One region of the Neorhizobium descurainiae genome, then DNA from elsewhere that is predicted to be linked to it. Evidence: predicted binding sites of a transcription regulator. Region 1 holds the regulator's gene; each other region holds the start of a gene.
What was found. The regulator LexA, encoded in region 1, represses DNA repair genes until DNA is damaged. The targets are predictions, from matches to a motif close to TGTTCNNNNTGTGTTCNG.

Region 2: the regulator LexA is predicted to act here: its motif matches at 7,531-7,548, upstream of ACMGE0_RS24010 (YifB family Mg chelatase-like AAA ATPase).
Region 3: the regulator LexA is predicted to act here: its motif matches at 5,706-5,723, upstream of ACMGE0_RS03705 (ATP-dependent helicase).

What each region holds. Positions count from the first base shown of each region.
Region 1 covers NZ_JBLFFK010000005.1:265,876-276,649, forward strand. Annotated here, with positions in the region: gene lpxA (acyl-ACP--UDP-N-acetylglucosamine O-acyltransferase) at 1-776, shown strand, start outside; gene ACMGE0_RS12420 (LpxI family protein) at 783-1,685, shown strand; gene lpxB (lipid-A-disaccharide synthase) at 1,682-2,860, shown strand; gene gltA (citrate synthase) at 2,891-4,180, opposite strand; gene ACMGE0_RS12435 (ComEC/Rec2 family competence protein) at 4,469-6,988, shown strand; gene lexA (transcriptional repressor LexA) at 6,969-7,691, opposite strand; gene ACMGE0_RS12445 (VOC family protein) at 7,894-8,766, shown strand; gene kdsA (3-deoxy-8-phosphooctulonate synthase) at 8,771-9,619, shown strand; gene eno (phosphopyruvate hydratase) at 9,739-10,774, shown strand, end outside.
Region 2 covers NZ_JBLFFK010000017.1:29,330-40,103, forward strand. Annotated here, with positions in the region: gene dnaN (DNA polymerase III subunit beta) at 1-326, opposite strand, end outside; gene rsmI (16S rRNA (cytidine(1402)-2'-O)-methyltransferase) at 599-1,504, shown strand; gene ACMGE0_RS23980 (YraN family protein) at 1,507-1,908, shown strand; gene ugpB (sn-glycerol-3-phosphate ABC transporter substrate-binding protein UgpB) at 2,033-3,361, shown strand; gene ugpA (sn-glycerol-3-phosphate ABC transporter permease UgpA) at 3,429-4,313, shown strand; gene ugpE (sn-glycerol-3-phosphate ABC transporter permease UgpE) at 4,323-5,171, shown strand; gene ACMGE0_RS24000 (ABC transporter ATP-binding protein) at 5,174-6,274, shown strand; gene gshB (glutathione synthase) at 6,411-7,361, shown strand; gene ACMGE0_RS24010 (YifB family Mg chelatase-like AAA ATPase) at 7,640-9,175, shown strand; gene cysK (cysteine synthase A) at 9,351-10,313, opposite strand; gene ACMGE0_RS24020 (Dps family protein) at 10,541-10,774, shown strand, end outside.
Region 3 covers NZ_JBLFFK010000002.1:925-11,698, reverse strand. Annotated here, with positions in the region: gene ACMGE0_RS03725 (amidohydrolase) at 1-147, opposite strand, end outside; gene ACMGE0_RS03720 (zinc-dependent alcohol dehydrogenase family protein) at 233-1,234, opposite strand; gene ACMGE0_RS03715 (NmrA family NAD(P)-binding protein) at 1,732-2,577, shown strand; gene ACMGE0_RS03710 (AAA family ATPase) at 2,611-3,183, opposite strand; gene ACMGE0_RS03705 (ATP-dependent helicase) at 3,180-5,666, opposite strand; gene ACMGE0_RS03700 (efflux RND transporter periplasmic adaptor subunit) at 5,957-7,168, shown strand; gene ACMGE0_RS03695 (efflux RND transporter permease subunit) at 7,165-10,389, shown strand; gene ACMGE0_RS03690 (NAD(P)-dependent oxidoreductase) at 10,546-10,774, opposite strand, start outside.

The DNA.
Region 1 (10,774 bases):
CGGTGGTCGAGGACGGAGCCGTTATCGGCGAGAACGTCGTCGTCGGCCCGTTTTCGCATGTGGGGCCGCGTGTCGTGCTGAAGGATGGCGTCGAGCTGATCTCGCATGCCGTCGTGATGGGAAATACGCAGATAGGCCGCAATTCCAGGATTTTTCCGATGGCGGTGGTCGGCGGCGTCTCGCAGAGCCTGCACGAGGCCGGCGAGAATTCCTCGCTCGTTGTCGGCGACAACTGCACCATCCGCGAAGGCGTCACGATGAATAGCGGGACCGTGGGCGGCGGCGGCAGGACGGTCGTCGGCAACGATTGCCTGTTCCTGGCGAATTCCCATGTGGCGCACGATTGCCAGCTCGGCGACGGCATCATCATGTCGAACAATGTCATGCTGGCCGGCCATGTGCATGTCGCGGACCGGGCGATTTTGGGCGGCGGCTGTGCGGTGCACCAGTTCACCCGCATCGGCCGCCAGGCCTTCATCGGCGGGCTTTCGGCCGTCAATTACGACGTCATTCCCTACGGCATGCTGAACGGCAATCCGGGCATTCTGGGCGGGCTCAACGTGGTCGGTATGACCCGCGCCGGCATCGAGCGCTCGACGATCCACACCGTGCGTCGTGCCTTCAGGCAGATTTTCGAGGGCGAGGGGAATATCCGCGCCAATGCGGCGGCCATCCGCGACGATTACGCCGACTGCAAGGAAGTGATGGAAATCCTCGATTTCATCGCCGCCGACAGCGATCGGGCGCTCTCTTCTCCGTTCCGCGGCAAGGGTTGATCCGTCATGCCCGGCGGCCTCTCAAGCCTTGAGCCGGAGGGCCGGCTGGCAATCATCGCCGGGAGCGGATTTCTGCCGGTCCATCTGGCGGAGGCGGCGCGCGCGGCCGGCGAGGATCCTTTCATCATCCCGCTGCGCAACGAATCCGATCAGCGTTTCGAAGGTTTCGAGACCGCCGCAGCCGGCATCGCCGACATAGCCGGGTTTGACCGGCTTTTCCGGGAGAAGCGCATCGATCGGGTGGTGCTATCCGGCGGCGTTACCCGAAGGCCCGACTGGCGCGACATCCGTCCGAACTGGAAGGCGCTGCGCAAGCTGCCTTTGCTTATTCGCACGCTCGTCTCCGGCGGCGACGACGCGCTGCTGCAGGCGGCGATCGGTCTCATCGAGGCCCAGGGCTGCCGCGTGATCGGTGCGCATGAAATCGCGCCCGGATTGTTGGCGAGGACGGGGCCGCTCGGCGCGCATTCCCCCTCGGACGACGACCGCCGCGATATCGAAAAGGCATCCGAGGCCGCAAGGCGGCTGGGCGAGCTCGATATCGGCCAGGGAGCGGTGAGCGTCGGCGGCCGGATCGTGGCTCTGGAAGGCGTGGAGGGTACCGACCGCATGCTGGAACGCGTCGCCGCACTACGTTCGGAGGGACGCATCTCGGCGCGCCGCAAGGGCGTGCTGGTCAAGCTCTGCAAACCGCAGCAGGATATGCGCGCCGATCTCCCGGCCGTTGGTCCGTCGACGGTCGAGAATGCCGTAAAGGCGGGGCTCGCCGGCATCGCGATCGAGGCCGGGCGCGCTCTGGTGCTGGAAGAGAAGAAGATGATTGCCGCTGCCGATGCCGCCGGCATCTTCGTCTGCGGCATCGATCCCGGCTTGCCGGATGGAGGCCGGTCGAACGGAGGGTTGTCGTGAGCAGGGTCTTGAAGGTCGGCGTCATCGCCGGTGAAGTCTCGGGCGATCTTTTGGGCGGCGATCTGATCGCGGCGCTGAAGGCTGCCCATGACGGACCCGTCGAATTGACCGGCGTCGGCGGCGAAGCCCTGGAGGCGCAGGGTTTGGCATCCCTCTTCGACTTTTCCGAACTGTCGATCATGGGATTGACGCAGGTGCTTGCCCGTCTGCCGAACCTGATCCGGCGGATCAACCAGACGGCGGCTGCGATCGTTGCCGCCCGGCCGGACGTGCTCGTCATCATCGACAGTCCGGATTTCACCCATCGCGTCGCGAAAAAGGTGCGGGCGGCTCTGCCCGACCTGCCGATCGTCGATTACGTCTGCCCGAGCGTTTGGGCCTGGAAGGAATACCGCGCCGCGGCGATGCTCGCCTATGTCGATCATGTGCTTGCCGTATTGCCCTTCGAGCCGGAGGCGATGAAGCGGCTGGGCGGACCTGAGACCACGTTCGTCGGCCACCGGCTGACCGACGATCCGGCGCTCCTCAAGGTTCGCGGCATCCGCGCCGAACGGCCAGTGAAGACGGAAGGCGAAGAGAAGACCATCCTGCTTTTGCCGGGCTCGCGATCGGCCGAGATCAGGGCGCTTCTGCCGATCTTCGGCGAGGCGGCGCGTGAGTTCGTCGCGCGTAACGGCCCGGCCCGTTTCCTGCTGCCGACCGTGCCGCGCCAGGAAAAGCTGGTGCGCGAGATGGCGGCAAGCCTGCCGGTCCGGCCGGAGATCTCGGTCGGCGCCGAGAGCAAATGGGCAGCTTTCGCGGAAGCCGATGCGGCGATCGCGGCATCCGGAACCGTCATCCTCGAATTGGCTTTGTCAAACGTGCCGGTCGTCTCGGCCTATCAGGCGGATTGGCTGATCACGCTGATGTCGAAGCGGATCAGGATCTGGTCCGGCGCGCTTCCGAACCTGATTGCCGACTATCCCGTCGTGCCTGAATATTTCAACGAGGTGGTGCGGGCAGGCAGCCTGTGCCGCTGGGTCGAGCGCCTTTCGTCGGATACGGCGCAGCGGCGCGCCATGACGGAAGGGTTCGATCTCACCTGGCGACGGCTGCAGGTGCCGGTGCCGCCGGGCGAAGCCGCCGCCGGTGTCGTCCTCGAACTTCTGGACAGGAAAAAACCCGGTCAGCGATGACCGGGTTTTTTGTTTTGCGTCCCGCTTCGATCAGCGCTTGGAGATCGGCAGGTAGTCGCGCTTTGGCTCGCCGGTATAGAGCTGGCGCGGACGGCCGATGCGCTGCTCCGGGTCCTCGATCATTTCGGCCCACTGGGCGATCCAGCCGACGGTGCGGGCGAGCGCGAAGAGCACGGTGAACATGGTGGTGGGGAAGCCCATCGCCTTCAGCGTGATGCCCGAATAGAAGTCGATATTCGGGTAGAGCTTCTTCTCGATGAAATATTCGTCGGTGAGCGCGATGCGCTCCAACTCCATGGCGACCTGCAGCAGCGGATCGTCCTTGTGGCCGAGCTCGCCGAGAACCTCGTGCGTGGTCTTCTGCATGATCTTGGCGCGCGGGTCGTAGTTCTTGTAGACGCGGTGGCCGAAGCCCATGAGGCGGAACGGGTCGTTCTTGTCCTTGGCGCGGGCGATATATTCCGGAATGCGGTCGACCGTGCCGATTTCGGTCAGCATGTTGAGGGCCGCTTCGTTGGCGCCGCCATGCGCCGGACCCCAGAGGCAGGCAATGCCGGCCGCGATGCAGGCGAACGGGTTGGCGCCCGAAGAGCCGGCGAGGCGGACGGTCGAGGTCGAGGCGTTCTGCTCGTGGTCGGCATGCAGGATGAAGATGCGGTCCATGGCACGCGCAAGAACCGGATTGACCACGTATTCTTCGCACGGAACGGCAAAGCACATGCGCAGGAAGTTGGAAGCGTAGTCCAGATTGTTCTGCGGATAAACGAACGGCTGGCCGATGTGATACTTGTAGGCCATCGCCGCGATCGTCGGCATCTTGGCGATCATGCGCAGCGAAGCGACCATGCGCTGATGCGGGTCGGTGATGTCGGTCGAGTCGTGGTAGAAGGCCGACAATGCACCGACCGTTCCGACCATGACGGCCATCGGATGGGCGTCGCGGCGGAAGCCGGTGAAGAAGCGGCTCATCTGCTCGTGCACCATGGTATGGTGCGTGACGCGGTAGTCGAAATCCTTCTTCTGTGCCGCGGTCGGCAGTTCTCCGTAGAGGAGCAGATAGCAGGTTTCCAGGAAGTCGCCGTGCTCGGCAAGCTGTTCGATCGGGTAGCCGCGATGCAGCAGGATGCCTTCGTCGCCGTCGATATAGGTGATCTTGGATTCGCAAGAGGCCGTCGAGGTGAAGCCCGGGTCGTAGGTGAAGGCACCGGTCTGCTTGTAGAGAGAGCCGATATCGATCACGTCCGGACCGATGGAACCCGACCTTACCTGCAGGTCGACTTTCTTGTCGCCCAGTACCACATTTGCGCTTTTATCCGTCATGCTGATCCTCCAACCTTTTGGCGGCGTGGCGCCCAAAAAGCGCCACAAGAATTAAGCGTCCCATGCCTTGCTATATGATCCTAAAGCTGATGCCAAGCTGTCCTGGCGGCATTTTGTGCAGCGCGAAAATCTCTCGGGCCGCGGCTTTTGCTTGGATATCCAACTTCCTGTTGCAGGGTGGTTCGACCCGTCCGGATTGCCGAGATTTCCTGGGCGGTTGACGGCGTGCCGGGAAGCGCGCAGGTTGCATTTGTCGCATGTTTGGCGACGGGGCGGGCTGGGCGTTTCATGTCGGAAGACACTGCGTTTCCGAAACTGACAAAGGTGCGGAGGCCGACCTCCCGGCCGCCCGGTTGGCTGCCAAGCGGAGGCGCATCCGACTCGGACGCTTTTCATGATCCCGCGCCCGTTCCGGTCTACGAGAGGCTGCCGGCAGTCCGCGCGCAGGGAAGTTCCCTGCGGCGCGGGCTCGGCCCCTTGCGTCGCTTCTGGCGCAACAGTCCGGCGATGCTCGCGGAGGAGGCCGCGCACGGACATGCCTTCCTCTTCGTTCCTGTTCTTGTCGGCGCCGGCGCCGCGTGCTGGTTCGCCTTGCCGCGAGACCCGGCTTTCTGGCCGTTCTTTCTGGCTTTCTGCATCTTTGCCGCGCTTGCGGTCGTCACTCGGCACCGTGCCGGCGGCATGCGTTTCCTTCCGCTCGGCATGGCCCTTTTTCTCGGCGGCATGATGCTGGCGGAGCTTGAAGCCTGGCGGCGGGACACGGTCGTTCTCGATTCGCCGGTGACGACCGCGCTGGCTGGCGTGGTCGAAAGACGCGAGGTCGATGCGGATGGGCGCTGGCGCTACGTGGTCCGTGTCGAACGGACGGCCGATCCCGAGGTCAAGCGTCCGCCGGAACGGGTGTCGCTGCTTGCGAGGGCTCGCCACGAGCCGGCCGAAACCGGCGAGACGATCGGCGGCCGGGTACGCATCTCGCCGCCGTCGGGCCCGGCGCTGCCCGGGCTCAACGATTTCGCCTTCTCCTCCTATTTCGACGGTATAGGTGCCGTCGGGTTCTTCTACGGCGCGCCGAAAAGAGAGGCGGGCCCGGCGCCCCCGCGCGCCTGGTTTGCGGAAGTCGAAAGCCGGCTTTTCGATCTGCGCAGCGCGATCGCGACCCGTATCCGCGAGGCGGTGCCGGGTGACGCCGGCGCCTTCGCCGCCGCGATCGTGACGGACGAGCGGCGGGCGATCTCCGAGGAAACGACCGAGGCGCTGCGCCTTTCGGGGCTTGCCCATATCGTCGCGATCTCGGGGCTCAACATGGCGCTCGCCGCCGGCATCTTTTTCGTCGGCGTCCGCACCGCGCTTTCATTCTTCACCGGTTTCGCGCAGGCCTATCCAGTCAAGAAGATCGCCGCTTTCGGCGCGCTTCTCATGGCGACCGCCTATTACCTGATTTCCGGCTTCGGGGTCTCGGCGGAACGGGCCTATATCATGATGGCGGTGATGCTCGTCGCGGTCTTCTTCGACCGGCCGTCGATCAGCCTGCGCAACGTGGCGCTCTCCGCCCTCGTCATCATCGCCATCTCGCCCTCGGAAATATTGGGCCCGAGCTTCCAGATGTCCTTTGCCGCGACCGCAGCCCTGGTTGCCGGCTACGCGCTCTGGAAACATCGGGCGGAAAAGCGCGATCCGGAGCCGCTGCCGTTCCGTCACCCTGCGGTGACGCCGGTTCTGGCCTCCTGGAATTTCGCCGCCGGCATCTTCGTGACATCGCTGATCGGCGGCATCTCTACGGCGATCTTTTCCGTCGAGCACTTTCATCGCATCGCGACCTACGGGCTGGCCGCCAATCTCGCCGCCATGCCGGTCATCTCCTTCGTGGTCATGCCGATGGGGCTGATCGGCATGCTGCTGATGCCCTTCGGGCTGGACGCGCCTTTCCTGAAGCTCATGGGGCTCGGTCTGGAGGCGGTGATCGCGATCGCCAAGCACGTGGCGGCCTGGGGCGGCGACGTCGGCATCGGCCGCCAGCATCCCGGGTTCCTCGCGGTGGCGACCGCGGGTTTTCTTCTGTTGACGCTGCTCAGAACCAGGCTCCGGCTCGTCGGTATTCCGTTCCTCGCCGCGGCCCTGCTGCTCTCCTGGCAGGAGCGCTCGAAACCCCTCCCGGATCTGCTGGTTTCCGAGGACGGCACGATGGTTGCGCTGGTGAACGGAGAAAATGTTGCGGCGAACCGCAGCCGCCCGCCGGATTTCATCTACGGCCAATGGAAGCGCGCGCTTCTCATTGGCGATCCCGTAAAGCCGGAAATGTCACCGCCGAGGGACAGGTCGCCCGATGCCGAATCTTCCGGGACGAAATCCCCGGATGCCGGGGCGGCCGAACGGCGTGACCTGACCGCAGAGGAAATCGAAACCGCCCGAGCCCGCATCAGGGAGGCGCCTGCCGGCCATTTCATCTGCACGCCCCGCATCTGGTGCGCCACAAGGACCGCCGCAGGCGTCATCGTCGCGTCCGTAGAGGACGGTCGCTATGCCGGCGCGGCCTGCGATGCGGCCGATCTCGTCATCGCGCCACGCGCCCGCTTCGACCGCTGCCGTTCCGGCGCGCTGATGATCAACGGCGATACGCTGCGCAGGACCGGCGCCCTCGAAGTATTTCTCAACGGCGCCAGGGAGATCCGCCATTGGCGGATCCATGCCGCCATGGCCGGCCGGGACCGTCCCTGGACCCGACACCGCCATTACGACTGGCGGAGCCAGACATTCAACTCGGCGCTGCCGGAAGCGCTCCGGCCGCTGATCAGTGATAGCGGCGGATGAGGCCGACGAGCTTGCCCTGGATCTTCACCCGGTCGGGGCCGAAGATGCGGGTCTCGTAAGCCGGGTTCGCGGCTTCGAGCGCGATCGAGGCGCCGCGGCGGCGGAAGCGCTTCAGCGTCGCTTCCTCGTCGTCCACCAGCGCCACGACGATATCGCCGGGATTGGCCGTATTGCTGTTGCGGATGATCACCGTGTCGCCGTCGAGAATGCCGGCCTCGATCATCGAGTCGCCCTTGACCTCCAGCGCGTAGTGTTCGCCGGAACCGAGCATCTCGGCCGGCACGGCGATGTCATGCGTGTTGTTCTGGATGGCCGAGAGCGGCACGCCCGCCGCGATGCGGCCCATGACGGGAACCGTGGTGGCGCTGGAGACGTCGTCGTTCGCAGCCGGCTTTGCAGGGACGGCGGCGACAGGCTGCGTCTTGCCGAGACTGCCTTCGATGACGCTCGGCGAAAAGCCGCGGCGTGGCTGCAGGCTCGGCTGATAGGCTTCCGGCAGCTTGATGACTTCCAGCGCCCGCGCCCGGTTCGGCAGGCGGCGGATGAAGCCGCGTTCCTCGAGTGCCGTGATCAGCCGGTGGATGCCGGACTTCGATGCGAGGTCGAGCGCATCCTTCATCTCGTCGAAGGAAGGCGGCACGCCGGATTCCTTCATGCGTTCGTGAATGAACAGAAGCAATTCCTGCTGTTTGCGCGTGAGCATGTGTTGGCACCCTGAGAGTCGGAAACAAATCCAGAACGGACACTATATGTTCCATATGTGTTCCGCAAGTCCCTAAATTTTGGTGAAGTATGGTGATTTTTTCTTCATGGAAGAACGCCACATATCTCTTTTCTCGCCACTTGCGCGGAGCCGGTCCGCTGCCAATGTAGTTTTTGCTGTACCGCATTCTGGGGGCCATCGCGTGAATGCAAGATCGATCGACCATCTCGTCCTGCCGGTGGCGCAGCTGGCGCTTGCGCGCTCGCGGTTTTCCGAGCTTGGTTTTACTGTGGCAGCCGATGCGTTTCATCCGTTCGGCACGGCCAATGCCTGCGTGTTCCTCTCGGACGGCGCCTATCTCGAGCCGCTGGCGATCGCCAACCGCCGTCACGCGTCTGCGGCGGCCAAGCGCGGTAATGTCTTCACCGCGCGCGATCTTGCTTTCCGCAAGGCAAGGGTGAGGCAGGGCTTTTCCGCGCTCGCGGTTGCCACCGTCGATGCCGCCGCCGATCACCAGCGCTTCAAGCTCAGGGGCGTTTCGGCAGGCGATATGCTGGAATTCTCCCGCGGCGTGAGGATGCCGGACGGTTCGCAAACCGAGGCAAGCTTCCGGCTGGCCTTTGCGGGCGACGATCGCACGCCGGATTTCTTCCTCTTCTCCGCCCAGCGCATCAACCCGCTGCCGGCCGATCGCGGCGAGCTGGAACGCCACGCCAACGCGGTCACCGGTTTGAGCGAGATCGTTCTTTCAGCCCCGGTGCCTTCCGAATTCACGCCGCTGATGGAGCAGGTGCTGATGACGGAAGCGGAGATCGAACCGTCCGTCATCAGGCTTGCCGCCGCCAATGCCCGCATCCGCATTGCGCAAGACCGGGACCTTGAGGCGGAATTCGCGCTCGCGCCGGTGCCGGATGCCGGGGGGCTCCGGGGCCGGGCGATCCTCTTCAAGACGGCCGATCTTGCCGTGACAGAGATCACCCTTGCTGCTAATGACGTCGCATTCGTCCGCCGGGAAGGCCGTGTCCTGGTGCAGGCGGCGCCCGGCCAGGGCGTCATGTTCGGTTTCGAGGAATAGTCTCATGGAAGTGTCCGCCAATCCGCGTGTCTTGGTCGGCGAAGGGGAGGGCAAGGTGCTGTTTGCGCAGGATGCGCGCCTTTCGCTGATCGCCGGCCCCTGCCAGATGGAAAGCCGCGACCATGCCTTCATGATGGCCGGTGCCCTGAGGGAGCTCTGCGGCAAGCTCGGCATCGGTCTCGTCTACAAGTCCTCCTTCGACAAGGCGAACCGCACCTCGATTTCCGGCAAGCGCGGCATCGGGCTCGAAAGCGCCATGGAGATTTTCGCCGATCTGAAGAAGGAATTCGGCTTTCCGGTGCTGACCGACATCCATACGGAAGAACAATGCGCGGTCGTCGCGAAGACCGTCGACATCCTGCAGATTCCGGCCTTCCTCTCCCGCCAGACGGATCTGCTGGTCGCCGCAGCCAGGACCGGCCGCGTCATCAACGTCAAGAAGGGGCAGTTCCTGGCGCCGTGGGACATGAAGAACGTGCTGGCCAAATTCACCCAGAGCGGCAATCCGAACGTGCTCCTGTGCGAGCGCGGCGCCTCCTTCGGCTACAATACGCTGGTCTCCGACATGCGCTCGCTGCCGATCATGGCGGCGCTGGGCGCGCCTGTCATCTTTGACGCCACCCATTCGGTGCAGCAGCCGGGCGGGCAGGGCGGTTCGTCCGGCGGGCAGCGGGAATTCGTCGAGACCCTGGCGCGGGCGGCCGTCGCCGTCGGTGTCGCGGGCGTCTTCATCGAGACGCATCAAGACCCGGACAATGCGCCCTCCGACGGCCCGAACATGGTGCATCTGAAAGACATGCCGCGGCTGCTCGAAAAGCTGCTGGCCTTCGATGCCGTCGCCAAGGCTGCCTGAACCGCCCGCCTGAAAAAGCGCGAAAAGCGGCCGCATTGTAATTTTCGTGTCATTGACTATGAGACATTTTCAGTGACCTCGAACCATAGAAATCCGACGTCCAAGCCAGGGAGAGTCTTTTGACCGCCATTACCGATATCATCGCCCGCGAGATCCTCGACAGCCGCGGCAACCCCACCGTCGAAGTGGATGTCTATCTCGAAGACGGCTCTTTTGGCCGTGCGGCCGTTCCCTCGGGCGCGTCGACCGGCGCGCATGAGGCGGTCGAGCTGCGCGACGGCGGCAAGCGCTACCACGGCAAGGGCGTGGAAAAGGCGGTCGAGGCGGTCAACACCGAGATCTTCGATGCGATCGGCGGCTTCGATGCCGAAAACCAGATCCAGATCGACAGGACGATGATCGCGCTCGACGGCACGCCGAACAAGTCGCGCCTCGGCGCAAACGCCATCCTCGGCGTCTCCCTCGCCGTCGCCAAGGCCGCCGCCGAATCCGCCGGCCTGCCGCTCTACCGTTATGTCGGCGGTCCGAACGCCCATGTCCTGCCGGTTCCGATGATGAACATCATCAACGGCGGCGCCCATGCCGACAACCCGATCGATTTCCAGGAATTCATGGTCATGCCGGTCGGCGCCGACACGCTACGCGACGCGGTCCGCATGGGCTCGGAAATCTTCCACGTGCTCAAGAAGGAGCTCGCCGCCCAGGGCCACAACACCAATGTCGGCGACGAAGGCGGTTTCGCCCCGGGCCTCAAGAGCGCGCCGGAGGCTCTCGACTTCATTATGAAATCGGTCGAAAAGGCCGGCTACAAGCCGGGTGAGGATGTCTTCCTGGCGCTCGACTGCGCCTCGACGGAATTCTTCAAGAACGGCAAGTATGTGATGGAAGGCGAGGGCCGCACGCTCGAAAGCGGCGCCATGGCCGACTATCTCGCCGAACTCGTCGGCAAATACCCGATCATCTCGATCGAGGACGGCATGGCCGAGGACGACTGGGACGGCTGGAAGGCATTGACGGACAAGATCGGCGAAAAGTGCCAGCTCGTTGGCGACGATCTCTTCGTCACCAATTCCGCCCGCCTGCGCGACGGCATCCGGATGGGTGTCGCGAACTCCATCCTCGTGAAGGTCAACCAGATCGGCTCGCTGTCGGAAA
Region 2 (10,774 bases), on a different contig from region 1:
AGCGAGAATTTCGACCGGCCTGACTGCACCGTCATGGAACTGCTGTCCGGGTTGGTGGCGAGCAGCACTTCCGAACCGTCGGGCAGCTTGCGGACGATTTCATAGAGCAGATGCGCGGGCACCGTCGTGGCGCCGGCAGTCTCGACCATGGCCGGCACGGCTTCGGTGATTTCGAGATCGAGGTCGGTCGCCTTGAGATCCAGGCTGCTGCCGGAGGCGCGCATCAGCACGTTGGAAAGGATCGGAATCGTGTTCCGCCGCTCGACCACGCGATGCACGTGGTTCAGCGATTTTAAGAGGTTGGACCGCTCAAGAGTAATACGCATGGACGCTACCGCTTTCGACCGTGGAGGCCGGCAAGGCCGGACCCCATATTTTTGTCGGGTTTGTAGGCCGACTGTATGATGTGGACCGGCAAAATGGCAGACAAAGGCGGAGAAAAGCAAGAGGTGAACGAGAGGTTACCGGCTCAATTCGATATCGTGGCGCGCACTTGCACACAGAAAACATGACATTGTCCCGACCCCGGGCTTTACTTGCCGAAGCGGGCCGGCTCCATCATAAAGAGCCATGATTATCCGATCCCGCGTGACATCCCGTGACCGATGACCTGAAGACCGCGCAGCGCGGCTATCGCGTCGCCAACACATTCGTGCCCGCAAGGCCGCTGGAGCCGGCGCTCTATCTGGTCGCGACCCCGATTGGCAATCTCGGTGATATCACGCTGCGTGCGCTCGAAACGCTCTCCGGCGCCGACGTGCTCGCCTGCGAGGACACCCGCGTCACCCGCGTGCTGCTCGACCGCTACGGCATCGTCAACCGGCCTTTCGCCTATCACGAGCACAATGCCGAGGAGGCGGGGCCGAAGCTTGTCGCTGCGCTGGCGGAGGGCAAATCCGTAGCGCTGGTTTCCGATGCCGGCACGCCGCTCGTCTCCGATCCCGGTTACCGGCTCGGCCGGATGGCGATCGAGGCAGGCCACAAGGTCGTGCCGATCCCCGGCGCGTCCGCGCCGCTTGCAGCGCTCGTCGGTTCCGGCATGCCGTCCGATGCCTTTCTCTTCGCAGGCTTCCTCCCGGCGAAGGACAAGGGGAGAAGGGACCGCCTGGCCGAGCTTTCGAGAGTGCCGGCGACGCTGATCTTCTTCGAATCCCCGCACCGCATCGGCGCGACCGTTGCCGCCGCCGCCGAGGTTCTCGGAAAGAGCCGCCGTGCCTGCGTCTGCCGCGAGCTGACGAAGACCTTCGAGGAATTCCGCCGCGGCACGCTGGAGGAGCTCGCCGCCTATTATAATGACGACCGCAGCGTGAAGGGCGAGATCGTCCTGATCGTGGCGCCGCCGGAAGCCCAAGAGGCCCCGGGCGAGGTGGAGGTGGACATGCTGTTGCGCGAGCTTTCTTCCGCCATGCCGGCCGCTAAGGCGGCGGCGGAAGCGGCCAGGCTCACAGGGCTTGCCCGCAAGGACCTTTACCAGCGGCTCCTGGAACTGAAGGCCGAGGGCTGAGGGTGGTAACGGACGACGACGCAGACCTGAAACGCCGCAAGGCCGATCGCCAGAGAGCCCAGCGCCAGAGAGCCCAAAGACGGGGCCATGTCTCGGAATATTTCGCCGCATTCTATCTGATGGCCAAGGGCTATCGCATCCTGGCGATCCGCTATCGCACCAGGCTCGGAGAGATCGATCTCATCGCCCGCAAGGGCGACCTCGTCGTGTTCGTGGAGGTCAAGGCACGGATCGGTGAGCGGGAGGCCGTCGATGCGGTCGGTTTCACTGCCCAGAAGCGCATCCGGTCCGCGAGCGATCTCTGGCTGGCGAAACGTAAGGATGCCGCGCGACTGTCACAGCGCTATGACGTCGTCGCGGTGCTTCCGGGACGTTTGCCCCGGCATTTTCCGGATGCTTTCTGATACTTCCGTGAAATTGTTGCATGGCTGTGCAATGTAACAAATCTGACATGGAACTGTTAAGGGGCTGTCACAGCCGGGCCCTATTGCGATCCTCGACCCTAACAAAGGTGGAGAGGACGTCAACATGTTCAAGAAGCTTTCGATGGCCGCGTTCGCGGTTGCCCTGTCGGCAAGCTCGTCGCTCGCTGCGACCGAAGTGACCTGGTGGCATGCCATGGGCGGCGAGCTCGGCAAGAAGCTCGAGGAAGTCGCCCAGAAGTTCAACGAAAGCCAGAGCGATTACAAGGTCGTTCCGGTCTTCAAGGGTACCTATCCGGAAACCCTGACCGCTGCGATCGCGGCTTTCCGCGCCAATCAGCAGCCGGCGATCGTTCAGGTCTTCGAGGTCGGCACCGGCACGATGATGGCCGCCAAGGGCGCCGTTTATCCGGTCTACAAACTGATGTCTGACAACAAGGAGCCGTGGGATCCGAAGGGCTTCCTCGCGCCGGTCGTCGGTTACTATTCCGATGCTGAAGGCAACATCCTGTCGATGCCCTTCAATTCCTCGACGCCGATCATGTACTACAACAAGGACGTCTTCCAGAAGGCTGGCCTTGATCCGGAAGTTGCCCCGAAGACCTGGGCCGAGCTGGCCGAAATGGGCAAGAAGATCGTCGATTCCGGCGCTGCTCAGTGTGGCTTCACGCTCTCCTATGCTGCGACCTGGGTCGGTCTCGAAAACTACTCGGCCATCCAGAACCTGCCTTTCGGCACGCTGCAGAACGGCTTCGGCGGCTTGGAGACCGAATTCAAGTTCAACGGCAAGGAACAGGCCGCATTCTGGGATAACCTGAAGAAGTGGCAGGACGCCAAGATCTTCAAGTACGGCGGTCCGGGCGGCGGCGCCGAAACCGCTCCGAGCTTCTATTCGCAGCAATGCGCCGTCTACATGGGCTCGTCCGCTTCGCGCGCCGGCGTCATCAACAACGCCAAGAACTTCAAGGTCGGCTTCGCGCCGATGCCTTATGACGATACCGTCACCAAGGAGCCGAAGAATTCTATCATCGGCGGCGCCACGCTCTGGACCCTCAACGGCCAGAAGAACCCCGATGTCTACAAAGGCGTTGCCAAGTTCTTCACCTATCTCTCCAAGCCGGAGGTCCAGGCCGATTGGCACCAGTTCACCGGTTACCTGCCGATCACCAATGCTGCTTACGAGCTTGGCCAGAAGCAGGGTTACTATGAGAAGAACCCGGGCTCGGACATTGCCATCAAGCAGATCACCCGCGGCACGCCGACCGACAATTCCAAGGGCGTCCGCTTCGGTAACTTGACGCAGATCCGCGACCTGGTCGACCAGCAGTTCGAAACCGTTCTGTCCGGCAAGAAGACTGGCCAGCAGGCTCTCGACGACGCTGCCAAGGCTGGCAACGCCATCCTGCGCGAATTCGAAGCTGCAAACTCGAACTGAGCGTCTTTGTCGCCATCAAGCCCTCCCCGATTTCCGGGGAGGGCATTTCCTTGGGCACACCCTCGCCATGCAAACCAAGCGCACCGTTTTTCATAACCGCGTCCTGCCTTATTTCCTGCTGGCACCGCAGCTTGTCATCACGCTCATCTTCTTCGTATGGCCTGCTGCCCAGGCGATCTGGCAATCGTTCCTTCGCCAGGATCCCTTCGGCCTGAAAGAAACTTTCGTCTGGTTTGCGAATTACACGCGGTTGCTGGATGATCCGGATTACCTGAATGCTCTCTGGGCGACCTTCGTCTTTTCGGTCGGCGTCACGGTTCTGTCGATGAGCCTGTCCCTGCTGTTTGCTGTGGCCGTGAACCGGGTCCTGCGCTCAGGCCGGTTCTACACGACGCTGCTGGTCTGGCCCTATGCGGTGGCACCGGCCGCCGCCGGCCTTCTCTGGTGGTTCATGTTCAATCCCAGCGTCGGCATCATTCCCTATTTTCTGAGTTTCTTCGGATACGAATGGAACCATCGCCTCCACACGGGTGATGCCATGGTGTTGATCATCATCGCCGCCGCGTGGAAGCAGATCTCCTACAATTTCCTGTTCTTCGTTGCCGGCCTGCAGTCCGTGCCGCAGTCCCTGAGCGAAGCCGCCGCCATCGACGGTGCCGGTCCGTTCAAGCGTTTCTGGACGGTGATATTCCCGCTGCTTTCGCCGACGACCTTCTTCCTTGCGGTGATCAACATCACCTACGCGATGTTCGATACGTTCGGCATCGTCGATGCGACCACTTCGGGCGGCCCGTCCCAGTCCACCAACATTCTGGTCTATAAGGTCTATGCCGACGGTTTCATCGGCCTGAACCTCGGCCCCTCGGCCGCGCAATCCGTCATTCTCATGCTGATTGTCGTTGTCCTCACCGTCGTCCAGTTCCGCTGGATCGAGCGCAAAGTTCAGTATTGAGGTGCCGTGATGGTCGAAAATCGTCCCTTTCTCACCTTTCTGACCCATCTGATCCTGATCCTCGGTGTGCTGACGGTCGTGTTCCCCGTCTATCTCGCTTTTGTCGCCTCGACGCGCGGTGCAACGGACTTCATGACCGGCATCGTGCCGCTCCTGCCCGGTGACCAGCTTTCCGCGAATTACGGTTATCTGCTCGGTTCGGGTGAATCGACCGCCGGCGCGCCGCCCTTCCTGCTGATGCTGGCGAACAGCTTGCTGATGGCCATCCTGATCGCGGTCGGCAAGATCGCCATCTCGATCATCTCCGCCTTCGCGATCGTCTATTTCCGTTTTCCCCTGCGTGTGCTCGCCTTCTGGCTGATCTTCATGACGCTCATGCTGCCGGTGGAAGTGCGCATCCTGCCGACCTACAAGGTCGTCGCCGATCTCGGCATGCTGAACTCCTATTCCGGCCTGGTGATCCCGGTCATCGCGTCTGCCACGGCAACCTTCCTGTTCCGTCAGTTCTTCCTGACGGTGCCGGAGGAGATGATGGAAGCGGCTCGCGTCGATGGCGCCAGTCCGCTGAAATTCTTCCGCGATATCCTTTTGCCGCTCTCGCGCACCAATATCGCGGCACTTTTCATCATCATGTTCATCTACGGCTGGAATCAGTATCTTTGGCCGATGCTGATCACCACGGAGCCTCATTATTATACCGTGGTCATGGGCATCAAGCGTCTCGCCTCCGTGCTCGATGGCGATACGCAGTGGAACCTCGTGATGGCCGGCGTCATTCTGGCGGGCCTGCCGCCTGTGCTTGTCATCATCTTCATGCAGCGCCTGTTCATCCGCGGCCTCACTGAAACGGAGAAATAGCAATGGCTTCCATCGATGTCGAAAACGTCGGCAAGATCTATACCGGCGGCGTGCGCGCCGTCTCCGACATCAGGCTGAACATCGCCGATGGCGAGTTCATCGTGCTGGTCGGCCCCTCGGGCTGCGGCAAGTCCACGCTGCTCAGGATGATCGCCGGCCTGGAGACCATTTCGGAGGGGCAGGTGAAGATCGGCAGCCGCGTCGTCAACAATGTCGAGCCGGCCGATCGCGATATCGCCATGGTGTTCCAGAACTATGCGCTCTATCCGCATATGACGGTCTACAACAATCTCGCCTACGGACTGAAGAACCGCGGCACGCCGAAGTCCGAGATCGACGCCCGTGTCGCCGAAGCCGCCCGCATGCTGGAGATCACCCAGTATCTCGACCGCAAGCCGCGCGCCCTTTCCGGCGGCCAGCGCCAGCGCGTCGCCATGGGCCGCGCGATCGTCCGCAAGCCGGCTGCCTTCCTCTTCGACGAGCCGCTTTCGAACCTGGACGCCAAGCTGCGCGTCTCCATGCGCGGCGAGATCAAGCGCCTGCAGCGCCGTCTCGGCACGACCTCGATCTACGTCACCCACGACCAGCTGGAGGCGATGACGCTCGCCGATCGCCTCGTCGTTCTGAATGGTGGAGAGATAGAGCAGATCGGCGCGCCGCTGGAAGTCTATCACGCGCCCGCTTCCACCTTCGTGGCGAGCTTCATCGGCTCGCCGGCCATGAACCTCGTCAAGGGCGAGCTGCATGGCGACAGGCTGGCGATCGGGCCGGCGGTGATCGGCCTCAAGGGCTTTGCGCCGACCTCCGGTGCGGTCACCGTGGGTGTCCGCGCAGAGGATCTCCGTGTCGCCCGTGCGGATGAGGAGGCTCTGCCGTTCCGCCTCGAATATACCGAGGAGCTTGGCGCCCAGCGGTTGATCCACGGTCTGGTCGGCGATCAGCAGGTCACGGCCGCCGTTTCGCCGGAGACGGAGCTTGCACCCGAGATGCGCATTGCGGTCGATGCGAAGCGCCTGCACTTCTTCGCGGCCGATACCGGCAAGCGCCTGCCCGGCCATGTGCCGGCCGAAGCGAAGCTGGCGCCGGCGGAGCCGGTCGTCTGAAGTCCGGTATTTGCCGGCTGAGCGATATGCGGCGCCCAGGCATCGGGTTGGCCTCGCCGGCCGAAACGCATTGACCGGTTGCCTTTGAAGGCCCGCCATCCTACATCAGGCGAGCCAATTCTAGGGGACTGAAGTCATGGCGAAAATCCGCAAGGTCGCATTCCAGATGGACCACATCTCCGGCATCAACATCGCCGGCGATTCCACCTTCGCCATGGCGCTGGAGGCGCAGGCGCGCGGCTTCCAGCTGTTCCATTATACGCCGGACCGGCTGACGATGCGCGACGGCAGGATTTTTGCCGCCGTCGAGCCGCTTCAGGTGCGCGACGTCAAGGGCGATCATTTCACGCTCGGCGAAAGGGAGCGCGTCGATCTGTCGGCCATGGACGTCGTGCATCTGCGCCAGGATCCTCCCTTCGACATGGGTTACATCACCTCGACCCATCTGCTTGAGCGCATCCACCCGAAGACGCTGGTGGTGAACGATCCGGCCTGGGTGCGCAACTCGCCGGAGAAGATCTTCGTCACCGAGTTCGCCGACCTGATGCCGGCGACCCTGATTTCCCGCGATCCGACGGAAATCGCCCGCTTCCGCGAAGAGATGGGCGACATCATCCTGAAGCCCCTTTATGGCAATGGCGGCGCCGGCGTCTTCCACTCGGCCCGTGACGACCGCAACTTCACGTCGCTCCTCGAAATGTTCGGCCAGATGTATCGCGGCGAGCCCTATATCGCCCAGGCCTACCTGCCGGCGGTGCGCAAGGGCGACAAGCGCATCCTGCTGGTGGACGGCGAGCCGGTCGGAGCCATCAACCGTGTGCCGGCCGAGCACGACAGCCGCTCCAACATGCATGTGGGCGGACGCGCCGAGCCGACCGAGATCACCCCGCGCGAAAGGGAAATCTGCGGCCGCATCGGCCCTGCGCTTCGGGAAAGAGGCTTTCTCTTCGTCGGCATCGACGTCATCGGCGACTATATGACCGAGATCAACGTCACGTCCCCCACCGGCATCCGCGAGGTAAAGAAATTCGGCGGCGCCGATGTCGCAAGCCTCCTCTGGGATGCAATCGAAGCCAAGCGCGCCTGATAAAGCGGCTCCAGACAAAGTGTGAAGCGGTTTTCCGTCCGCATTGCGTAGAATAGGAAAGACTATTCCACGACTTGGCGGGAAATTGTTTCGCCGCGTTTCGGATACGGATCGCCTTTGTTCCACGGATGCAACCGCATGCAACCCGGTTGCACCGGCGGCGCGAAATTGTTCGATCAATGTTCTTGTTTTATTCCTGATTCCATGCCAGATTGCAATCGCTGGCGCGGAAAGCGTGTATCGCTGACGTACCAGAAGGGGCTTGGGGGCAGGTTCATATGGTCGCGCGTGTCAGCACGGTTGCATTCCAGGGCATAGAGGGCGTTCCGGTCGACGTGCAGGTCATGGTCGGGCCGGGCAAGATGAACATGCATATCGTCGGCCTGCCGGACAAGGCGGTGGCCGAAAGCCGGGAGCGGGTTCAGGCCGCGCTGCATGCGTCCGGGCTTGCCATGCCGCCCAAGAAGGTGACGGTCAATCTGGCACCCGCCGACCTGCCGAAAGAGGGCTCGCATTTCGATCTGCCGATCGCGCTTGGGCTGATGGCGGCGCTGGGCGCCATTCCCGCCGATGCGCTGACCGATTATGTGGTGATCGGCGAACTGAACCTCGATGGAACGTTGGCGGCCGTGGCCGGCGCCCTGCCGGCGGCGATCGGCGCCAATGGGCTCGGCAAGGGCCTCATCTGCCCGGCGGATAGCGGTGCGGAGGCAGCCTGGGCCGGCGCGGAGATCGATATCGTGGCACCCCGCAGCCTGATCGCGCTCGCCAATCATTTCCGCGGCACCCAGGTCATTTCCCGGCCGCAGCCGGCGATCCGCGCGAACCCCGCCAATCTTCCGGATCTCGCCGATATCAAGGGCCAGGAAAGCGCCAAGCGCGCGCTGGAAGTCGCCGCGGCCGGCGGGCACAATCTCCTGATGGCCGGACCTCCGGGTTCCGGAAAGTCCATGCTCGCGGCGCGCCTGCCTTCCATTCTGCCGCCATTGTCGGCCGCCGAACTTCTGGAAGTCTCGATGATCCATTCGATCGCCGGTCAGCTTTCCGGCGGCAAGCTTTCGGACCGCCGGCCCTATCGCACGCCGCATCATTCCGCCACCATGGCGGCGCTCATCGGCGGCGGCATGCGGGCGAAGCCCGGTGAAGCCTCGCTCGCCCATCACGGCGTGCTCTTCCTCGACGAATTCCCGGAATTCTCGCCGCAGGTGCTCGATGCGCTCCGCCAGCCGCTGGAAACCGGCGAATGCGTCATCGCGCGCGCCAATCACCGTGTGTCCTACCCGGCGAACATCCAGCTCGTCGCCGCCATGAACCCGTGCCGCTGCGGCATGGCCGGCGAGCCGGGCCATTCCTGCGCTCGCGGGCCGCGCTGTGCTGCCGATTATCAGGCGCGCATTTCCGGCCCGCTGATGGACCGTATCGATATCCGCATCGACGTGCCGGCCGTCTCCGCGGCCGATCTCATCCGCCCCATGCCGGCGGAAAGGAGTGCCGATGTCGCCAGACGGGTTGCGGCGGCCCGGGAAAGGCAGCGCGAGCGTTTCGTGCGCGCCGGCTCTCCGGATATCCTCACCAATGCGCGTTGCTCCACGTCGCTGATCGAGAAATTCGCGGAGCCGGATCCGAGCGGCCTGCAATTGCTGCGCGATGCGGCCGAAAAGCTGAAATTCTCCGCCCGCGGTTATCACCGTGTTCTGAAGGTGGCCCGCACGCTCGCCGATCTGGACGGCAAGGATACGGTCGGCCGCATCCATCTCGCCGAGGCGATCTCCTATCGCATGGCCGGCGAGCGGCTCGCCATGGCAGTGGCGTGATTGCGAGAAGCGAATAGGTACGAGAAGCGAATAGTAAGTAGCGAATAGCGAATAGAATTTATTTCCAGCCGCTTGCGTATGGCTGTTTCTTGGGAAATCCTATTCGCTATTCGCTATTCGCTATTCGCTATTCGCTATTCGCTATTCGCTATTCGCTATTCGCTATTCGCCCACTTCACCCGCCCAGCCCCTCGAACAGCGCCGTCGAAAGATAGCGTTCGGCAAAGGAGGGGATGATGACGACCAGGTTCTTGCCGGCGTTTTCCTCGCGGCTGCCGACTTCGACTGCGGCGGTGAGTGCTGCACCGGAGGAAATGCCGACCGGCACGCCTTCGAGCCTGGCGACGAGACGCGCCATCTCCATGGCTTCCGGGCCGCTGACGGTGACGATCTCGTCATAGATGTGCGTATCGAGGATTTTCGGCGCGAAGCCGGCGCCAATGCCCTGGATCTTGTGCGGACCGGGCTCGCCGCCGGAAAGCACGGGCGATTCCTCCGGCTCGACGGCAACGACCTTGAGATTGGGATTGCGGTCCTTCAGCACCTGGCCGGCGCCGGTGATCGTGCCTCCGGTGCCGATGCCGGAGACGAGGATGTCGACCTTGCCGTCCGTGTCGTTCCAGATTTCCTCGGCAGTCGTCTTGCGGTGGATTTCCGGGTTCGCCGGGTTTTCGAACTGCTGCGGAATGATCGCGTCCGGCAGCGAGGCGGCGAGTTCCTCGGCTCGGGCGATCGCGCCCTTCATACCCTTGGGACCTTCGGTCAGCACCAATTCGGCGCCGAGCAGCGCCAGCATCTTGCGGCGTTCGACCGACATGGTCTCGGGCATGGTGAGGATCAGCCTGTAGCCCTTCGCGGCAGCGGCGAAGGCGAGCGCGATGCCCGTATTGCCGGAGGTCGGCTCGATCAGCACCGTCCGGCCAGGGGTGATCCTTCCCTCTGCCTCCAGGCTCTCGATCATCGCCACGCCGATGCGGTCCTTGACGGAAGCGATCGGGTTGAAGAATTCCAGCTTGGCGAGGAGATTGGCCTTGACGCCCTTTTCTCTTGCGAGCTTGTCGAGCCGCACGATCGGAGTGTCGCCGATCGTTTCGGTGATGGAGGAATAGATCCGGCCGCGGCCCGGCTTCTTCGACATGAGGCTTCTCCCTGGGAAAATCATCGAGACGCCGAAAGATAGGTCCAAAGGCCCCCTGAGGCCAGCGGCTTTGCGCCCGGAAGCCTTGCCTCTTCCCAGGTGCGACAGAAAATCGCTGCCGAAATATGGGCCGGCGACCATTGAAAAAGCGTCGGGCGGCGGCAGTTTAGTTTCGAGATCGCGGGCTCCCGGTGAGCTCCGCGTCCGGCCTCGAAGGGGATTGATCCATGTCTGACAGCACTGCCAAGAACCGCAAGCTTGCCCCGCTCGCCACGCCTTCCGATCTCGGAACGAACGCGGTGAAGGATATCGCAGCCGCGCTGACGACGCTGCTCGCCGATGTCTTCTCGCTTTACCTCAAGACCAAGAACTTCCACTGGCACATGTCCGGTCCGCATTTCCGCGATTACCACCTGCTTCTGGACGAGCATTCCGACCAGATCTTCGCGATGACGGACGAG
Region 3 (10,774 bases), on a different contig from region 1:
GGAGACCACCCGGTCCGGCCTGGTGTCCGCGAGGAAGCCCTGCACCTCCGCGGCGGTCGCGGCCTCCTCGCCGGAAATCTCCGGCATGGCATGCAATTTTCGCCGCCATGCGGTGAGCTCGATCACGTCCTGGTTCGAAAGAAACACGGGGGCCGCTCCCTCATCATTGGAACTTTACCCAAGAGGTAGACGGGGCAGGGGGGTCCGGCAAGAAAAACCTCCGCCCGGCCCGTCACCATTCGATGCCGATCTTGCCGAAATGGCCGCCGCTCATCTCGTAGCGGAAGGCGTCGGCAAGCTTTTCCAGCGGAAACACCTTGTCGATCACCGGCTTGAAAAGTCCGTGGTCGAGGGCGCGGACGAAATCCTGCTGGTGGCGCCGGCTGCCGACGATCAGGCCGGAAAGCGTGGCCTGTTTGCCCGCAAGCGCCGCGGTCGGCACTTCGCCGCGCGCGCCGGTCAGGACGCCGATCATATAGATATGGCCGCCCATCCTCACGGCCTGGATCGACTGGCCGAGCGTGCCCGGGCCGCCTACTTCCACCACATGGTCCACGCCGCGGCCATCGGTCCAGCCGAGCACGTCCTTGCCCCAGTCGGGATGCTGCGTGTAGTTCACCGTGAACTCGGCGCCGAGTTTTTTCGCGTGCTCCAGCTTCTCGTCGGAGGAGGAGGTGATCGCCACCCTTGCGCCGACGGCACGGGCAAGCTGCAGCGCGTAGATCGAGACGCCGCCGGTGCCGAGCGCCAGCACCGTGTCGCCAGCCTTCAGCTTGCCGATCTCGACGAGCGCCCGCCAGGCGGTCAGCCCGGCGGTGGTGATCGTCGCCGCCTCCACATGGCTGAAACCCTGCGGCGCGAGCGTGAAGGCCCCTGCCGGCCGGACGGCATATTCGGTCGCGAAGCCGTCGATGCCGTCGCCGGGCACGCGGGAGAACCCGCCCGGCAGCGGCGGGCCGTCCTGCCAGTCGGGGAAGAAGCAGGAGACGGCATGGTCGCCCGGCTTGAACTCGGTGACGCCTTCGCCGACCTCCTCGACCACGCCCGCGCCGTCTGCCAGCAGCACGCGGCCGTCGGTCGGCGTCCTGCCGCTCGCGACGCCGAGGTCGTGATAGTTGAGCGAGCTTCCATGCAGCGCGACGCGGATTTCTCCGGGTCCGGGCTTGCCGGGGTCCGGCAGGTCGACAAGCTTCAGGGCGTCCAGTCCGCCCGGCGCGGTGACGATCGCTTTCATGAATTCCTCCCTTGAAATCCGAAAAATCTCCGGAGCTTGAGGTAGCGGGAGACAGGAAACCTGACAAGCTCGTTTGGCTCCCGGCCGCCGCGACCTGTGCCGAATAAACTCTCGTCATCGGTTTGCCGGGTCTGGTCCCGGGCTTATCTAAGGCGTTTCTCCCACAATTGAAGAGCGAAACCGATGAGCCGATTTGCGGGAAAGAGAATATTGGTCACAGGCGGCACAAGCGGCATAAGTCTTGCGAGCTCCAGGTGTATCGCGGCGGAAGGCGGCGAACTCATCGTCACGGCATCAATCCCGGCCATTGGAGCAGGCGAAGAAGGAACTGTCTTCAGGCGCAGCCGTCATCCGCAACGATGCGGCCGATCCCGAAGCGGCCGCGGTTCTCGCGTCGATCGTGGAAAAGACGGGGCCGTCGAGCCGGGCTCACCAGGCGGTGAGGCGGAACTCCCGCCGAGATGCACGCATTCTCCTGCTGTAGACAGGAGGAGATCATGCATATCATTCTCGGCGGAACAGGTCATGTTGGCTCTGCGGCTGCGAAAACGCTGCTGGCGCGCGGTGAGCCGGTGATGATCGTCGCCCGCAATGCCGACAAGGCAGAAGGTTTGCGCGCTCAGGGTGCAGAGATCGCCGTTGCGGATATTCGCGATACGGAAGCGTTGCGGGCAATCCTTCGGAAGGGCAGGCGGCTTTATGCCCTCAACCCGCCTGCATCGCCCGATGGAGACACGGACGCTCGCGAGAAAGAAACGATCGCATCGATCCTTGCTGCCATCGAAGGGTCCAGTCTCGAAAAGATCGTCGGCCACTCCACCTACGGCGTCCGGAAGGGCGAGAGGATCGGCGATCTCGGTACGCTTTACGAGCTGGAAGAGGGATTGAAGCGGCAGCCGATCCCGACGAGCATCCTGCGCGCGGCCTATTACATGACTAACTGGGACATGAACCTCGAGGCGGCGAAGAACGACGGCGTGCTGATGACCTTCTTCCCGGCCGAGTTTCGGATCGCTATGGTCGCGCCGCAGGATTTGGGCGAGGCTGCCGCCGATCTGATGATGGAGCCGCCGGAAAGCCAAAGGCTGGTCTACGCGGAAGGCCCGGAGCGATATTCTCCGGCCGATGTCGCCGCCGTGCTCTCCGAACGGTTCGGGAGGCCTGTCGAGGTCAGAAGCGTGCCGCGCGCGGATTGGGAAAAGACCTATCGCAGCTTCGGCTTTTCGGACGCGGCTGCGAAATCCTATGCCGGCATGACGGCGCTTGCCCTCGAAAGCCCGATGCCGCCGGAAAGCGAAACGAGGCAAGGGAGCGTGACGTTACGCGACTACTGGGGAGGCTGATCTCGGCGGCTTGGAGACAAACCGCGGCTGCGATCATCGCCAGTTGATCCCTGCCAGGATATCGGCCGCGATCTCGGATACGAGACGTCCATCCGTGTGGACGCAGAGCACATCGTTCCGTGTTTCGGCTGCCATATGTTCTCTTTGGCGGAGCGAGCGTTCAAGCTGGGAGGGAAATCCTTTTTCGGATTCTCTTTTGACCAGTCTGGCGGCGATCGTCTCTTCCGTCGCCATCAAGCGGACGATCCTGAAGCTGGCGTTCGGGATCGCGGCTGTGATCCATCTTCGATCGAATGCCAGATGCATCATGACGCCCGACAGGATCAGGCGCGTTTGCCCAAGTTGTCGATATGTCGACCAGATGGCCTTCAGATTGAGGGCGCTGATATCGATGGTGCCGGGTGCCATTCGTTCCAGGTCTTGACGTACGGGGCGCGGGAAGACCCGGTCGAGTTCGTCGCTTTCGATCGCGGCGTGGGCGATGCCGGACTCGGCCAGACGCGAAGAAATTTCCCAGGAAAGCGTGGATTTTCCAACGCCTGCGGGTCCGGTCAGCAAGAGAATCTCAACCTGGGTTTCTGGCTCGGCACTAGGATCCAGCGTCACACCCTTTCCACGAATCCCTCAAGCACCCGCTTCTGCCCGGCCCGGTCGAAATCGATCGTCAGCTTGTTGCCTTCGATGGCGGCGATGTTGCCGTTGCCGAACTTGATGTGGAACACCCGGTCGCCGATGGAGAATTGCGAGGGCGTGTCGGCCACCGATTTCGCCACCAGCTCACCCTCGATCATGCGCCCGCGCGGGCCGCTTTCGCCATAGCCGATGCGCTCCACCGCGTGGCCCGAGCGCGTGCCCCAGTTGTCGCGCGTGGCGTCCGTCTGGTTGGCCTGCGCGCGTTTCCAGCCCGGCGTCGAATAGGAATTGGCGAAGGGATCGGCCTTGTCGAAGCGCGATTGTCCATAGCCGCCGCGCCCGCCGCCATAACCGCCGTAATTGTTTTCGGAGACCGCGACGTCCACATGCGCCTGCGGCAGTTCGTCGAGGAAGCGCGACGGCATGGTGGATTGCCACAGCCCGTGGATGCGACGGTTCGAGACGAACCAGATATGGCAGCGCCGCTTGGCGCGCGTGATGCCCACATAGGCGAGGCGGCGTTCCTCCTCCAGTCCGGCGCGGCCGCCTTCGTCGAGCGCCCGCTGGTGCGGGAAGAGGCCTTCCTCCCAGCCGGGCAGGAAAACGGTTTCGAATTCAAGCCCCTTGGCCGAATGCAGCGTCATGATCGAGACGGCATCCATATCCTCGTTCTGCTCGGCATCCATGACCAGCGACACGTGTTCGAGGAAACCGCGCATGCTCTCGAACGCTTCCATCGAGCGGATGAGCTCTTTCAGGTTTTCCAGCCGGCCGGGCGCTTCCGCCGATTTGTCGGCCTTCCACATGTCCGTATAGCCGGCCTCTTCGAGTATCTGCTCGGCAAGCTCGGTATGCGGCGTCGTCTCCAGCCGCGTCTGCCAGTTACGGAAACTCTGCACCACGTCGAACAGCGCCTTGCGCGCCTTGGGCTTCAGCTCGTCGGTCTCGATGATCTCGGCGGAAGCCGCGAGCATCGGAATGGCGCGGGCGCGGGCATAGTCGTGCAGATAGCGCACCGTCGTGTCGCCCAGGCCCCGCTTCGGCGTGTTGATGATCCGCTCGAAGGCGAGGTCGTCCGCCGGCTGGCAGACGAGGCGGAAATAGGCCATGGCATCGCGGATCTCGAGCCGCTCGTAGAAGCGCGGGCCGCCGATGACGCGGTAGTTGAGGCCGAGCGTCACGAAGCGGTCTTCGAATTCGCGCATCTGAAAGGAGGCGCGCACGAGGATCGCCATGTCGTTCAGCGCATGCCGCTTGCCGTCGGCATCGCCGCGCTGCAGACGCTCGATCTCCTCGCCGACGGCGCGCGCCTCTTCCTCCGAATCCCAGGCGGCATGCACCATCACCTTTTCGTCGTCGGGATCGACCCGGTCGGTGAATAGCGTTTTTCCGAGCCGCCCCTCGTTATGGGCGATGAGATGGCCGGCGGCGCCCAAAATATGTTCGGTGGAGCGGTAGTTGCGCTCCAGCTTGATCACCTTCGCCCCCGGAAAATCCTTCTCGAAGCGCAGGATGTTGTCCACTTCCGCGCCGCGCCAGCCATAGATCGACTGGTCGTCGTCGCCGACGCAGCAGACGTTCTGGGCCACGCCCTTCGGGCGCTGCGCGAGCAGCCTCAGCCACATGTATTGCGCGGTATTGGTATCCTGGTATTCGTCGACGAGGATGTAGCGGAACTTGCCGTGATAATCCTTCAGGATATCCGGGTTCTGGCGGAAGATCGCGATCGGGTGCAGAAGCAGGTCACCGAAATCGCAGGCGTTCAGCGTCTTCAGCCGCGTCTGGTAGGCGGCGTAGAGCTCGCGGCCTTTTCCGTTCGCGAAAGCGCGGGCGTCACCTTCGGGAATGTCGGCGGGCAGCAGACCCTTGTTCTTCCAGCCGTCGATCATGCCGGCGAACTGGCGGGCCGGCCAGCGCTTGTCGTCGAGCCCCTCCGCCTGGATCAATTGCTTGATCAGCCGCACCACGTCGTCGGTGTCGAGGATCGTGAAGTCCGAACGAAGGCCGGCGAGTTCCGCGTGGCGGCGGAGCAGCTTCACGCCGATCGAGTGGAAGGTGCCGAGCCAGGGCATGCCTTCGACCGCGCCGCCGACCAGCACGCCGATGCGCTCCTTCATCTCGCGCGCCGCCTTGTTGGTGAAAGTAACGGCGAGGATTTGGCTGGGGAAGGCCCGGCCGGTCGCCAGAATATGGGCGATGCGCGTCGTCAGGACCCGCGTCTTGCCGGTGCCGGCACCCGCGAGCACGAGCACGGGGCCGTCCAGCGTTTCCACCGCCTCGCGCTGTTCCGGATTGAGGCCGGCGAGATAGTCCGGTGCCTGGCGCTGGTCGCGGGCGGCCATGGCGCGCGCCGCAATCCCGAGGCCGCCGCTTGCGCCGGGCGGGAGCGGGACAGAACCTTTGCGCGGCGCCGGTTCCTCGTCGAAGAACGGGATGTCGTCGAAACTGTTACTCATGCGGCCAATGTAATGATTCGGACCCGAAAGACCAGAAAATGTTCCTCTTTTATTCCCAGTCTCTCCGCAAGGGGAGGCTAAATTGTGGTAAGTTGATGCGGATCGCCCAAGAAAGGACCAGCTTTTGCCCTCTGGATAGGCAGACTGAGGCTCCAGGAATGGTCAACAACTCTACAAAATCTTGTGAAATTACAAATTCGTAAGAATGCCGATCACCCATTGCTTGTACATCTGCAAAAAAGGATACTCCTTCGCAAATAGGGCTGCGCGCGCCTCAACCGGAGAAGTGAATGCGGATTTGGAAACAGCTTCTGCTCAGTATCGTGGTTCTGGCCGCGGGGCTCTGCCTCTGGGTCTTCATGGTGCCGGGCGCCGGTGAGACGCTTGCGAAGATCGGCGTCCCGGGAGAGGTGATTGCCGCAATCCGCCCCGAACAGGCTCAGCCGGCAGCCCCGCCCGCGGCCGGAGACGGCAATGCCGCGGCGCGGCAGCAGGGGCAGGGCGGCGGTCAAGGCGGCCAGCAGCGGGGCCAGGGCGGCGGCAATCGCGCCACCCTCGTCGTGGCCCAACCGGTGGCGATCGGCACGGTCAACGACCGTCTGACGGCGATCGGCAGCGGCGAGGCGATCCAGTCCGTCGTCGTCATGCCGCAGGCGACCGGCACGATCCACGAGATCATGGTCAGTTCCGGCGAGAAGGTCGTGAAGGGCCAAGTGCTTGCCCGTCTCGATGACGACGAGCAGGTGATCGAGCGCGACAAGGCGCAGGTGTCGCTCAGAAGCGCCCAGGAAAAATCCGCTTCCTACAAGAACCTGCAGTCGGTCTCGCGCCTCGACGTGCTCGATGCGCAGATCGCCGAAGAGGCCGCGAAGCTCGCGCTCTCCACCGCCGAGCTGAACCTCAGGCGCCGCGATATCGCCGCGCCCATCGACGGCATCGCCGGCATCGTCGCGGTCAATATCGGCGACAACGTCACGACCCAGACCAGCATCGTCACCATCGACGACCGTTCGGCGATCCTCGTCGATTTCTGGGCGCCCGAGCGCTTTGCGGTCGCCATCGAGCCCGGCCAGGCGGTCGAGGCGAGTTCCATCGCCCGCCCCGGCCAGGTCTTTACCGGCAAGGTGGAGGCGATCGACAACCGCGTCGATCCCGCAAGCCGCACGATGCGCATCCGCGCCCGCGTCGAAAATCCCGACGACGTCCTGCGCGCCGGCATGGCCTTCAACGTCGGCATGCGCTTTGCCGGCGAAAAATACCCGTCCGTCGATCCGCTCGCCGTGCAATGGGACGGCGAGGGCTCCTATGTCTGGCTGGTCAAGGACAATACCTCGGTCAAGACCCGGGTGCGCGTCGTGCAGCGCAATCCGGACACGGTCCTCGTCGAGGCCGGGCTCAACGAGGGCGACCGGGTGGTGACGGAAGGTCTGCAACGCGTGAGGGAAGGGGCGCCCGTGCGTATATTCGGTGCGCCGGATACGGCAGAGGTGGCGAGCCAATGAAGATCGAGCTTCCGGGCTTCGGCCATGGCGGTGCGGGCCATGGCGGCGCAGAGAAATCGGGACACGGCGGCGAGGAGAAATCCGGCCAGAGCTTCACCGCGCTTTTCGTCCGCCGGCCGATCCTTGCCGCGGTTCTGAACACGCTGCTCGTCGTCGCGGGCCTTGCCGCCCTCGCCGGCGTCGAGGTGCGCGAGCTTCCCGACGTCGACCAGCCGGTCATCACGGTCCGCACCAATTACGACGGCGCCTCGCCGCAGACGATGGACCAGGAGGTCACCCAGGTCATCGAAGGCGCGGTCGCGCGCGTCTCCGGCCTCAAGGCGCTGTCTTCCCAATCGCAGTTCGGCTCCAGCCGCGTGACGATGGAATTCTCCGATTCCGTCGATCTCTCCGAAGCCGCCAACGACGTGCGCGATGCCGTCGGCCGCGTCGTCAACCAGCTGCCGGACGATGCCGACGAGCCCCGCATCGTCAAGGCGGATGCGGATTCCGACGCCATCATGCGCCTGGCCGTCACCTCCTCGACACTGTCGATGGAGGACCTCACCCAGCTCGTCAACAACGAGATCGTCGATCGTCTTGCCGCGGTCGAAGGCGTGGCCGACGTGGAGCTCTACGGCGATCAGGACAAGGTGTTCCGCGTCGACGTGAACCAGGCCGCCCTTGCCGGTCGGGGCCTCACCGTCGCCGATGTCGACAAGGCGCTCGAAAGTGCCGCGCTCGACGTGCCGGCCGGTTCGCTCAAGAGCACCAGCCAGGATATCGTCGTGCGCGCCACCGCGAGCCTGACGACGCCGCGCGATTTCGAGAACGTGCTGATCGCGCCGAACGTGCGCATCCGCGATGTCGCCACCGTCTCGCTCGGCCCGGACGACGGCAACACGGTGCTGCGCGCCAACGGCGTGCAGGGCGTCGGCCTCGGCATCATCCGCCAGGCGCAGTCGAACACGCTCAACATTTCCGACGGCGTCAAGGCGGCCGTGGACGAGATGCAGAAGACGCTGCCGGAGGGCACGCGCATCGCGATCACCGGCGACGACGCCATCTTCATCCAGGGCGCGCTGCACGAGGTGGAGATCGCGCTCATCCTGTCGGCCTCGGTCGTGCTCGTCGTCATCTTCCTGTTCCTGCGCGACTGGCGGGCGACGCTCATTCCGGGCCTCACCATGCCGGTGGCGCTCATCGGCACGCTGGTGGCGATCTATCTCGTCGGCTTCTCGATCAACATCCTGACACTGCTCGCGATCGTTCTCGCAACCGGTCTCGTGGTGGACGACGCGATCGTCGTGCTCGAAAACATCGTCCGGCGGCGGGCGGAGGGCATGGGACCGCGCGCGGCCGCCGTGCTCGGCACGCAGGAAGTCTTCTTCGCCGTCATCGCCACGACGGCGACGCTCGCGGCCGTCTTCATTCCGCTCTCCTTCCTGCCCGGCCAGATCGGCGGCCTGTTCAAGGAATTCGGCTTCGTGCTCGCCTTCTCGGTGGCCCTGTCGTCGATCACGGCCTTGACGCTCTGCCCGATGCTCGCCTCGCGCATGCTGACCAAGCCGATCAAGGAGCATCACGGGCTGCTCGGTGCGTTCGGCAGCGCCTTTGCCCGCCTCTATGCCAGGACACTACGGTACTGCCTCAATGCGCCGCTCGTCGTCATCGTCTTTTCGGTGATCTTCGCGATCGCCGCCTACAATGTCTTCGGCCTCGTCAAGAACGAGCTGACGCCCCGCGAGGATCGCGCCACGGTCATGCTGCGCCTTACCGCGCCGCAGGGGGTCAGCCTCGACTACACGCGCGACCAGATGCAGCGGGTCGAGGAGAACCTGAAGCCGCTGCGCGATTCCGGCGAAATCCGCAACATCTTCTCGATTTCCGGCTTCGGCAGCAACACCAACAGCGGCTTCATGGTGCTGACGCTCGCGCCCTGGGACGAGCGCAGCCGCAGCCAGGACGAGATCGCCGCGGATGTGAATGCCGCGGCACAGCGCGTGCCGGCGCTCCGCGGCTTCACGATGCAGTCGAACAGCCTGAAGATCCGCGGCGCCGGCAACGGCCTGCAGATGGCGCTGGTCGGCAACGACTACGACGTCCTGACCTCGACCGCGCTGAAGCTGGTCTCGGAGATGGAGAAGAGCCCGCTCTTCGACACGCCGCGCCTCACCAACGAGCCCACCCAGACCCAGCTTTCCGTCGCGATCGACCGCGAGCGGGCCTCCGATCTGGGCATAGACATCACGGGTCTCTCGACCGCCATGCAGTCGCTGCTCGAAGGCCGTTCGGTCGTAGACGTCTTCGTCGCCGGCGATGCGCTTCCGGTCAAGCTCACCTCGACCACCCGGCCGATCGACGATCCCACCGATCTCGAAAACATTTTCCTCAAGACCGGCGACGGCAAGATCGTGCCGATGTCGACCATCGCAACGCTCAGGGAAGGGGCGGTTGCGCCGCAGCTCAACCGCGAGGAGCAGCTTGCGTCGGTGTCGATCTCGTCCGGCCTTCACGATGGCGTGGCACTCGGCGATGCGGTCCAGGAGATGACGGCGCTTGCCCAGCCGCTGCTGCCGGCCGGCGTGCGGCTGATGCCGATGGCGGAAGCCAAGACGCTCGGCGAGAATTCCAACGCGATGCTGATGACCTTCGGCTTTGCGATCGCCATCATCTTCCTGGTGCTCGCCGCGCAGTTCGAAAGCGTGCTGTCGTCGCTGATCATCATGTCCACCGTGCCGCTCGGCCTTGCCTGCGCGGCCATCGCGCTGGTGCTCACCGGATCGAGCCTCAACGTCTACAGCCAGATCGGCCTCGTGCTGCTTGTCGGCGTCATGGCGAAGAACGGCATCCTGATCGTCGAGTTCGCCAACCAGCTCCGCGACCGCGGGGCGGAGGTGAGGGAGGCGATCGAGACCGCCTGCGCCATCCGCCTTCGCCCGGTCATGATGACGATGATCGCCACCATCATCGGCGGCGTGCCGCTCGTTCTGGCGCAGGGCGCCGGCGCGGAGGCCCGTATCGCGCTCGGCTGGGTCATCGTCGGCGGCCTCGGCTTTGCCGTGCTGGTCACGCTCTATATCACGCCGGTCGCCTATCTCCTGATCGCCCGCTTCGCCAAGCCGCATGTGCACGAGGAGCAGCGCCTGCATCAGGAACTCGCGCATGCCTCGCGCCGCAAGGCGGAGACGGCCGAGGAGGACGAGAAGGAAAAGGAACAGCCGCTGCTCGCCGCGGAGTGAGGAGCGGTCGTCATCGATTGATCACCGGCAGTTTCCGCCACCCCGCTTCACCGGTCGTCGGAAATTGTCGTCTCTCCCGCAATGGGGAGAGGTTGTAAAATCATGATCCGGCAAACCAAGCCGCAGATTTTGTCGGTGAGGGAGCTGCCTGTTCGATCACTCCCGCCCAAGCAATCCGTCCAGCTGCGCCGCCAGTTCACCGCTCGCATTGCGGTCTTCCGCCATCTTCCTGTACAACCCCGCCATGCCCTCGAAAATGAGAGAGGCGGGGTCGTCCTTGCCGAGAAAGGCGGCGATCTCCTCCATTTCCGCCACCCAGCGATAGGCTTTGGCATACATGTCCGGAATGCCGGACGAGAACTTCCGGTCGAGATCCGGCGCGCTT